2 linked regions of the Kaistia algarum genome follow. The protein of the gene in region 2 interacts with the protein of the main gene of each other region in a pairwise test. Links are inferred from orthologs where the notes say so. Each region holds a gene or a part of one and is shown on either strand. Other genes may lie near its edges.

Evidence for each region.
Region 1: the proteins of ligA (region 2) and leuS interact in binary tests that used the Escherichia coli proteins (3 or more experiments, as listed by UniProt). The link is inferred for Kaistia algarum from one-to-one orthologs.

Annotation. Positions count from the first base shown.
Region 1 is NZ_JAPKNJ010000001.1:2,076,280-2,079,811, forward strand. What follows is about bases 70-3,288. They hold leuS (leucine--tRNA ligase), read right to left. Parts: upstream 2,895-3,288; coding sequence 270-2,894; downstream 70-269. Other genes in these bases: lptE (LPS assembly lipoprotein LptE), read right to left, coding at 70-283; OSH05_RS10090 (YggS family pyridoxal phosphate-dependent enzyme), read left to right, coding at 3,071-3,288. Also shown: more of lptE, read right to left, coding at 1-69; more of OSH05_RS10090, read left to right, coding at 3,289-3,532.
Region 2 is NZ_JAPKNJ010000003.1:516,221-519,614, reverse strand. What follows is about bases 267-3,347. They hold ligA (NAD-dependent DNA ligase LigA), read right to left. Parts: upstream 2,986-3,347; coding sequence 547-2,985; downstream 267-546. Other genes in these bases: aceA (isocitrate lyase), read right to left, coding at 3,284-3,347; OSH05_RS20700 (DUF4170 domain-containing protein), read right to left, coding at 3,075-3,269; OSH05_RS20710 (PRC-barrel domain-containing protein), read left to right, coding at 267-462. In the rest of the region: more of OSH05_RS20710, read left to right, coding at 1-266; more of aceA, read right to left, coding at 3,348-3,394. UniProt on the Escherichia coli protein: DNA ligase that catalyzes the formation of phosphodiester linkages between 5'-phosphoryl and 3'-hydroxyl groups in double-stranded DNA using NAD as a coenzyme and as the energy source for the reaction.

The sequences.
Region 1 (3,532 bases), on a different replicon or contig from region 2:
AATTTTTGACTTCGATGTTGAGCGTATATTTCGGCGGCGGTGGCGTCCTGCCGCCGGTGAAGATGAAGACCAGGTTGTTGCGCACTTCCTGACCGACACGATCGAAGCCGCCCACGACCGAGATCATCGAAAGATCGACACTGCTGAATTGATTGCCCGCGACCGGCATGTAAACGGGTCGGACCGTGCAGCCTGCCAGCATGGCGAGCGTCGCGAACATCAGCACCGCGCCACGGCGCGTCGGGTGCCTCGTCGCATCGGGGTGGCGATCAGACGACGACATTGACGATCCTTTTCGGAACGATGACGATCTTACGCGGCGGACGGCCCTCGAGAGCGCGAACGACGCCGTCGAGCGACATGACCGCCTTCTCAATATCAGCATCGGAGGCCGTTGCCGAGATGGTCAATTCGGCGCGTTTCTTGCCGTTGATCTGAACCGGCAGCAACATGTCCTCCTCGGCAAGGAGCGCCTGGTCGGCAGTCGGCCAGGCAGCCTCCGCCGCGAGGCCCTCGCCGCCGAGAACCGTCCAGCATTCTTCTGCCAGATGCGGGATCATCGGACCGATCGCGGCCACCAGATAACGCGAGGCTTCCAGCAGCGCGAAGGCGAGATCGGCCGGAAGATCCGCTCCCCGGCCGCGCGCGCTGGCGAGCGCGTCGGCAAAGCCGTTGGCGAAGCTGTGGACGCGCGCCACCGCCACGTTGAACCGCAGGCGGTCGAAATCTTCCTCGACATTGGCGATCAGACGATGCGCATTGCGGCGCAGCGCGGTCGCCTCGGGGCCGAATTCGGCGGGCGTTGAGGTGGCGGCGGGACCGGCGAGCTCGACCGCCTCGTTGATGAGACGCCAGATGCGCTGCGTGAAGCGCCAGGCGCCCTCGATGCCGGCCTCGGTCCATTCGCTGTCCCGCTCCGGCGGGGTGTCGGAGAGCATGAACCAGCGCGCGCAATCGACGCCGTAGCTGTCGGCGACGATTTCCGGCGGCACGACGTTCTTCTTCGACTTGGACATCTTCTCGGGCGGGCCGACCGTCACCGGTTCCTCGGTGCCGCGCTTCACCGAAGTTCCGTCGGAGCGCTTCTCGACCTCCTCGGGGAAGAGCCACTTGCCCGCCGCGTCCTTATAGGTCTCGTGGACGATCATGCCCTGCGTGAAGAGACCCGCGAAAGGCTCGGCCACCGAGATCCGGCCACAGGCCTTCAACGCGCGGGTGAAGAAGCGCGAATAGAGCAGATGCAGGATCGCGTGCTCGATGCCTCCAATATATTGGTCGACCGGCAGCCAGTGATCGACCGCCTCTTTCGCCAGGGGCGGCATGTTGGCGGGAGTGGCGAAACGCGCAAAATACCAGGACGAGTCGACGAAGGTGTCCATCGTGTCGGTTTCGCGCACCGCCGCACCGCCGCATTTCGGACAGGCGACATGCTTCCATGTCGGATGGCGGTCGAGCGGGTTGCCGGGGCGGTCGAAGGTGACATCGTCGGGCAGGCGAACCGGCAGATCGGCCTTGGGCACCGGCACGGGTCCGCATTCCGGGCAGTGGATGACCGGGATCGGACAGCCCCAATAGCGCTGGCGCGAGATGCCCCAGTCGCGCAGGCGGAAGTTCACCTGGCGCTTGCCCTGCGGCGCATTGCCAAGCGACTGATTCTCCAGGCGCCTCGCGACCGCGTCCTTGGCGTCCGGAATCGACAGGCCGTCCAGGAACTCCGAATGGAACAGGCGGCCGTCGCCATCATAGGCAATATCGCCGACCGCGAAGCTGGCCGGATCCTCACCCTCGGGAAGGACGACCGCCTGGACAGGCAGGCCATATTTGCGGGCGAAGTCCAGGTCGCGCTGGTCATGGGCCGGGCAGCCGAAGACGGCGCCGGTGCCATAATCCATCAGGATGAAGTTCGCGACATAGACCGGCAGGAACCAGCCGGGCACGAGCGGGTGCTCGGCCTTCACGCCGGTGTCGAAGCCAAGCTTCTCCTGCGTCTCGATCGCCTCGGCCGAGGTGCCGCCTCGGCGACATTCGACGATAAAATCGGCGAGTTGCGCATTCGATTCGCTCAGCTTTTCGGCCAGCGGATGGTTCGCGGCGATGGCGAGGAAGGAGGCGCCATAGAGCGTGTCGGGACGAGTCGTATAGACCTCGATCTCGGTTGACCCGGTGGGCGCCGTCGAGGCATCGAGCCGGAAGCGCAGCGACAGGCCTTCCGACCGCCCGATCCAGTTCCTCTGCATCAGGCGGACCTTGTCCGGCCAGCGGTCGAGCCCGTCGAGCGCCGAGAGCAGGTCTTCGGCGAAGGCGGTGATCTTGAAAAACCATTGCGACAGCTTGCGCCGCTCGACCAGGGCGCCGGAGCGCCAGCCGCGCCCTTCGATCACCTGCTCATTGGCGAGCACGGTATTGTCGACGGGATCCCAATTGACCTCGCTCTCCTTGCGGTAGACGAGGCTCTTGTCGAAGAAATCGACGAAAATATTCTGCTGCTCGGCATAATAGGCCGGATCGCAGGTGGCGATCTCGCGGCTCCAGTCGAGCGAAAGGCCCAGCAGCTTCAGCTGGCCCTTCATCGCCTCGATATTTTCATAGGTCCAGATCTTCGGATGACTGTTCCGCTCGATCGCGGCATTCTCCGCCGGCAGGCCAAACGCATCCCATCCCATCGGATGCAGGACGTTGAAGCCCTTCATGCGCTTGAAGCGCGCCACGACATCGCCCATGACATAGTTGCGGCCATGGCCGATATGGATGCGCCCGGACGGATAGGGGAACATCTCCAGCACATAGTATTTCGGCCGCGGATCGTCGTTCTTCGTCTCGAAGATGCCGCGATCGGCCCAGACGCTCTGCCAACGGGGTTCCGCGTCGCGGGGATTGTAGCGTTCTATCGTCATGATCCGTCGTCGAATTGGGGAAAGCGCGGCGCAACAAGGCAAGACTGGCGCGCCGCCTGAGCAGGCTGCGACCTTCACCAGAAAGCCGGCGCGCGGTCAACCGCCAAGCGGCCCGGCTCGTCGGTTGAGCCGGGCGCATCCGCGTGCTACCGGCTGCGAACCCCCGAGGAAATGCCATGTCCCTTCGTGTCGCCGAGCAACTCTCCGCCGTTCAGGCCCGGATTTCAGCCGCTGAGGAAGCCGCGCGCCGCGCGCCTGGCTCGGTCCGGCTGGTCGCCGTTTCAAAGACGTTCGCGGCCGATGCGATCCAGCCGGCGATCGATGCCGGCCAGCGCCGGTTCGGCGAGAACCGCGTGCAGGAGGCGCAGGGCAAATGGCCGGCATTGCGCGAGGCCACACCGGATATCGAACTCCATCTCATCGGTCCGCTGCAGTCGAACAAGGCGCGTGAGGCGGTGGCGCTGTTCGATGCCATCCATACGGTCGACCGCGACAAGATCGCCGCCGCCCTCGCTTCGGAGATCGTCCGCCAGAACCGCCGGCCGCAGCTCTTCGTCCAGGTCAATACCGGGCTCGAACCGCAAAAGGCCGGAATTGCGCCACGCGAGACCCGGGCCTTTGTCGAGCGATGTCGTGAC
Region 2 (3,394 bases):
GGTCCCGCGTTCGCCCAGGATGCGACCACCCCGGCACCCGCGCCGGCTGCAACCACCGATATGAGCGCCACCACAGCGATGACAGAGCGCTTCATCACCCTTCAGGCGCCGGACGACTGGTTGGCTGCCAGGTTGATCGGTTCGACCGTCTACAGCCCCGCCGATGACAATCTCGGCGACATCAACGACCTCGTCGTCGCCAGCAATGGCACGGTGAAGGCAGTTGTGATCGGCGTCGGCGGCTTCCTCGGCATCGGCGAGAAGAACGTCGCGATCAACCCGACGGCGCTGGAACGGGTCGCCGACGGCAACACGGTCAAGTACCGCCTCGCGACGACCAAGGAAGAGCTGACCGCGGCACCGGAATTCAAGCCGCTCGACGCGGCCGACGTCTCGACGACCGGCTCGACGACACCGGCACCGATGGACCCGGCGCCGACCCCGGCAACCCCGGCGCAGTAAATCCAGGTCACCATCCCGAAGGAGAGCCCCGCCCTGGCGGGGCTCTTTTCGTGACGGGCGGACATTGCCCAGCGTGGCGGGCGGCTATGGGCCTGCCTCGGCGAGCATCGCCAGCCATTCATCTTCCGTCAGGACACGAACGCCGAGCTTGGTCGCCTCGTCCAGCTTCGAACCGGCGCCCGGCCCGGCCACGACCAGATCCGTCTTTTTCGATACCGAGCCGGAAACCTTGGCGCCGAGCCGTTCGGCCGTCGCCTTGGCCTCATTGCGCGTCATCTTCTCCAGATTGCCGGTGAAGACCATGATCTTGCCGGCGAACGTGCCGCCGGTCGCAGCCGGGGCGACATCCGTGACGGTGATCTGCTCGAGCAGTCCGGAAACGACGGCCTCATTATGAGGCTCGGCGAAGAATTCGACGATCGAGGTGGCTGCAACCTCGCCGACATCGCCCAATGCGGCGAGATCGCGGAAGGCCTCGCCTGGCTGGCCCGCCGCCGCTTCGGATGCCGCGCGCATCACTGCGACCGCATCGCCAAAATGGGCGATGAGATTGTCGCGCGCCGGTTTGTTGAGCCGGGCACGGGTGAGCGCGGCCTCGGCATCGAGCGGCGACGGCTCCCCTTCGGGCAGTTCGACAGCCACCTGGATGAGCCTGTCCCGCGTCAGCCCGCCAACGCGCGGGATTTCGGTCAGCCGCTGCCATGCATCGCTGGGCAACCCGGCTATGGCATTGGCCACGGCCTCGCGGAAGGCTCCGATACCGACAAAGCGCTTGGCGAGCGCCTTTGCCGTCGATTCGCCGACATTGCGGATGCCGAGGGCGTAGAGGAAGCGGTCGAGGGCAACGGCGCGCCGCTCGTCGATCGCGACGAAGAGCTTCTCGAGGCCATCGAAGGAGCGCTTCTCGGTGATCTTGCTCGCCTTGGCGTCGGCGCCCTTCTGCTGGCGCCGTTCCTCCGACTGGCGGGCGCGATATTCGGCAAGCGCCGCCTGCGCCGCGTCGCGCCTCTCGTGCAGATGAAAGATGTCGACCGGGTTCTTCAACAGCCCGGCTTCGAAGAACAGCTGAACATTCTCGTCGCCCAGCCCCTCAATGTCGAAGGCGAGGCGCGAGACGAAATGCCGGATGCGCTCCACCGCCTGCGCCGGGCAGATCAGCCCGCCGGTACAGCGGCGAACGGCTCCCCCCTCCTCGCGCACCGCATGGCTCCCGCAGGCCGGGCAGCGGGTCGGGAACGCATAGGGAACCGCGCTCGCCGGGCGCTTGGCGAGATCAACCGATACGACCTGCGGAATGACGTCGCCAGCGCGCTGGATGATCACGGTATCGCCGACACGGATGTCGACGCCGTCACGGATCGGCAGCCCGTCGGCGCCAATGCCCTTGATGTAGTCCTCATTGTGCAGCGTCGCGTTGGATACGACAACGCCGCCGACCGTGACGGGCGTCAGCCGGGCGACCGGCGTCAGCGCGCCTGTACGGCCGACCTGGATATCGATGCCTTCCAGCACCGTGAAGGCCTGCTCAGCCGGGAATTTATGCGCGATCGCCCAGCGCGGCGAGCGCGAGACGAAGCCGAGGCGCCGCTGCAGTTCCAGATCGTTGACCTTGTAGACGACGCCGTCAATGTCATAGCCAAGCCCGGCGCGATCCTCTTCGAGGGCGTGATAGAAGGCGAGCGCGTCCTCGGCCCCGGCGCAGATTACCATGCGCGGATTGGTCGGCAGGCCCCAGGCTGCGAAGGCTTCGACCATGCCCATCTGCGTCTCCGCCGGCATGTCGCTCGTCTCGCCCCAGGCATAGGCAAAAAAGCGCAGCGGGCGCGAGGCAGTAATCTTCGAGTCGAGTTGGCGCAGCGAGCCGGCGGCGGCATTGCGCGGATTGGCGAAGACCTTGCCGCCCTCCTCCAGCATGCGCTCGTTCATCGCCTGGAAATCGGAATGCGCCATGTAGCATTCGCCCCGGATCTCGACGATCTCCGGCACGCCGGCCGGCAGTTCATTCGGAATGTCAGCGATCGTCCTCGCGTTGGCGGTTACATTCTCGCCCTCATAGCCATCGCCACGAGTAGCCGCGACGACAAGCTTACCGCCCTCATAGCGCAGCGACAGCGACAGGCCGTCGATCTTCGGCTCAGCGGTGAATGGCAAGGACCGTTCGGCGTCAAAGCCCAGGAAGCGGCGGGCACGCTCGATGAAATCGGTGACGTCCTTGTCGGCAAAGGCATTGTCGAGCGAGAGCATCGGGACGACGTGCTGAACCTTGGCGAATTTCGCCGCCGGTGCCGCGCCGACCGAAGTGCTGACAGCGGATTTCAACGCCGGGAAGCGCGCTTCGATCGCATTGAGTCGACGGCGGAGCGCGTCATAGGCAGCGTCCGAGATCGTCGGCGCATCTTCCTGATGATAGCGGATATCGGCGTCGGCGATCTGCGCCGAAAGCGCGGCATGCTCGGCAGCGGCCTCCGCTTCGCTCAAGGCGGCGACGTCTGGATCCATAGGCGTATCCGGCAGCATGGCGATAGCTCCTCTGTCGAAAAGCTATGCCGTGCCACCGGGCGCCTCGCAAGAGCCGGTGGAATTGTGCGGGGGATCCCCGGCTCGTGCAGAGTTCAGGTACGTTCCGATGCGATGGTGAACCGCATCAGGCATTGGCTGCGATTCTCCTCGGAGAGCCGGCGCCAGGCATCCTCCGCGGCGCGGCGTTCACCGAAGGGTCCGAGCACGCGCTGCGTGCCCTCGATCAGCCGGTCGAACGTCATCGAGGCATATTCGCCGCCGACGATCCAGAAACGGGACGTGTTCATTTCAAAGCCTCCTCTCATTCGGCTGCGGTCAGGAACTGCTCGGCCTCGGTCGACTCGGCCATGGCCGTCGTCGAGGAGAGGCCGCCGGTGATCGCCAGTGACACCTGGTCGAAATAGCCAGTGCC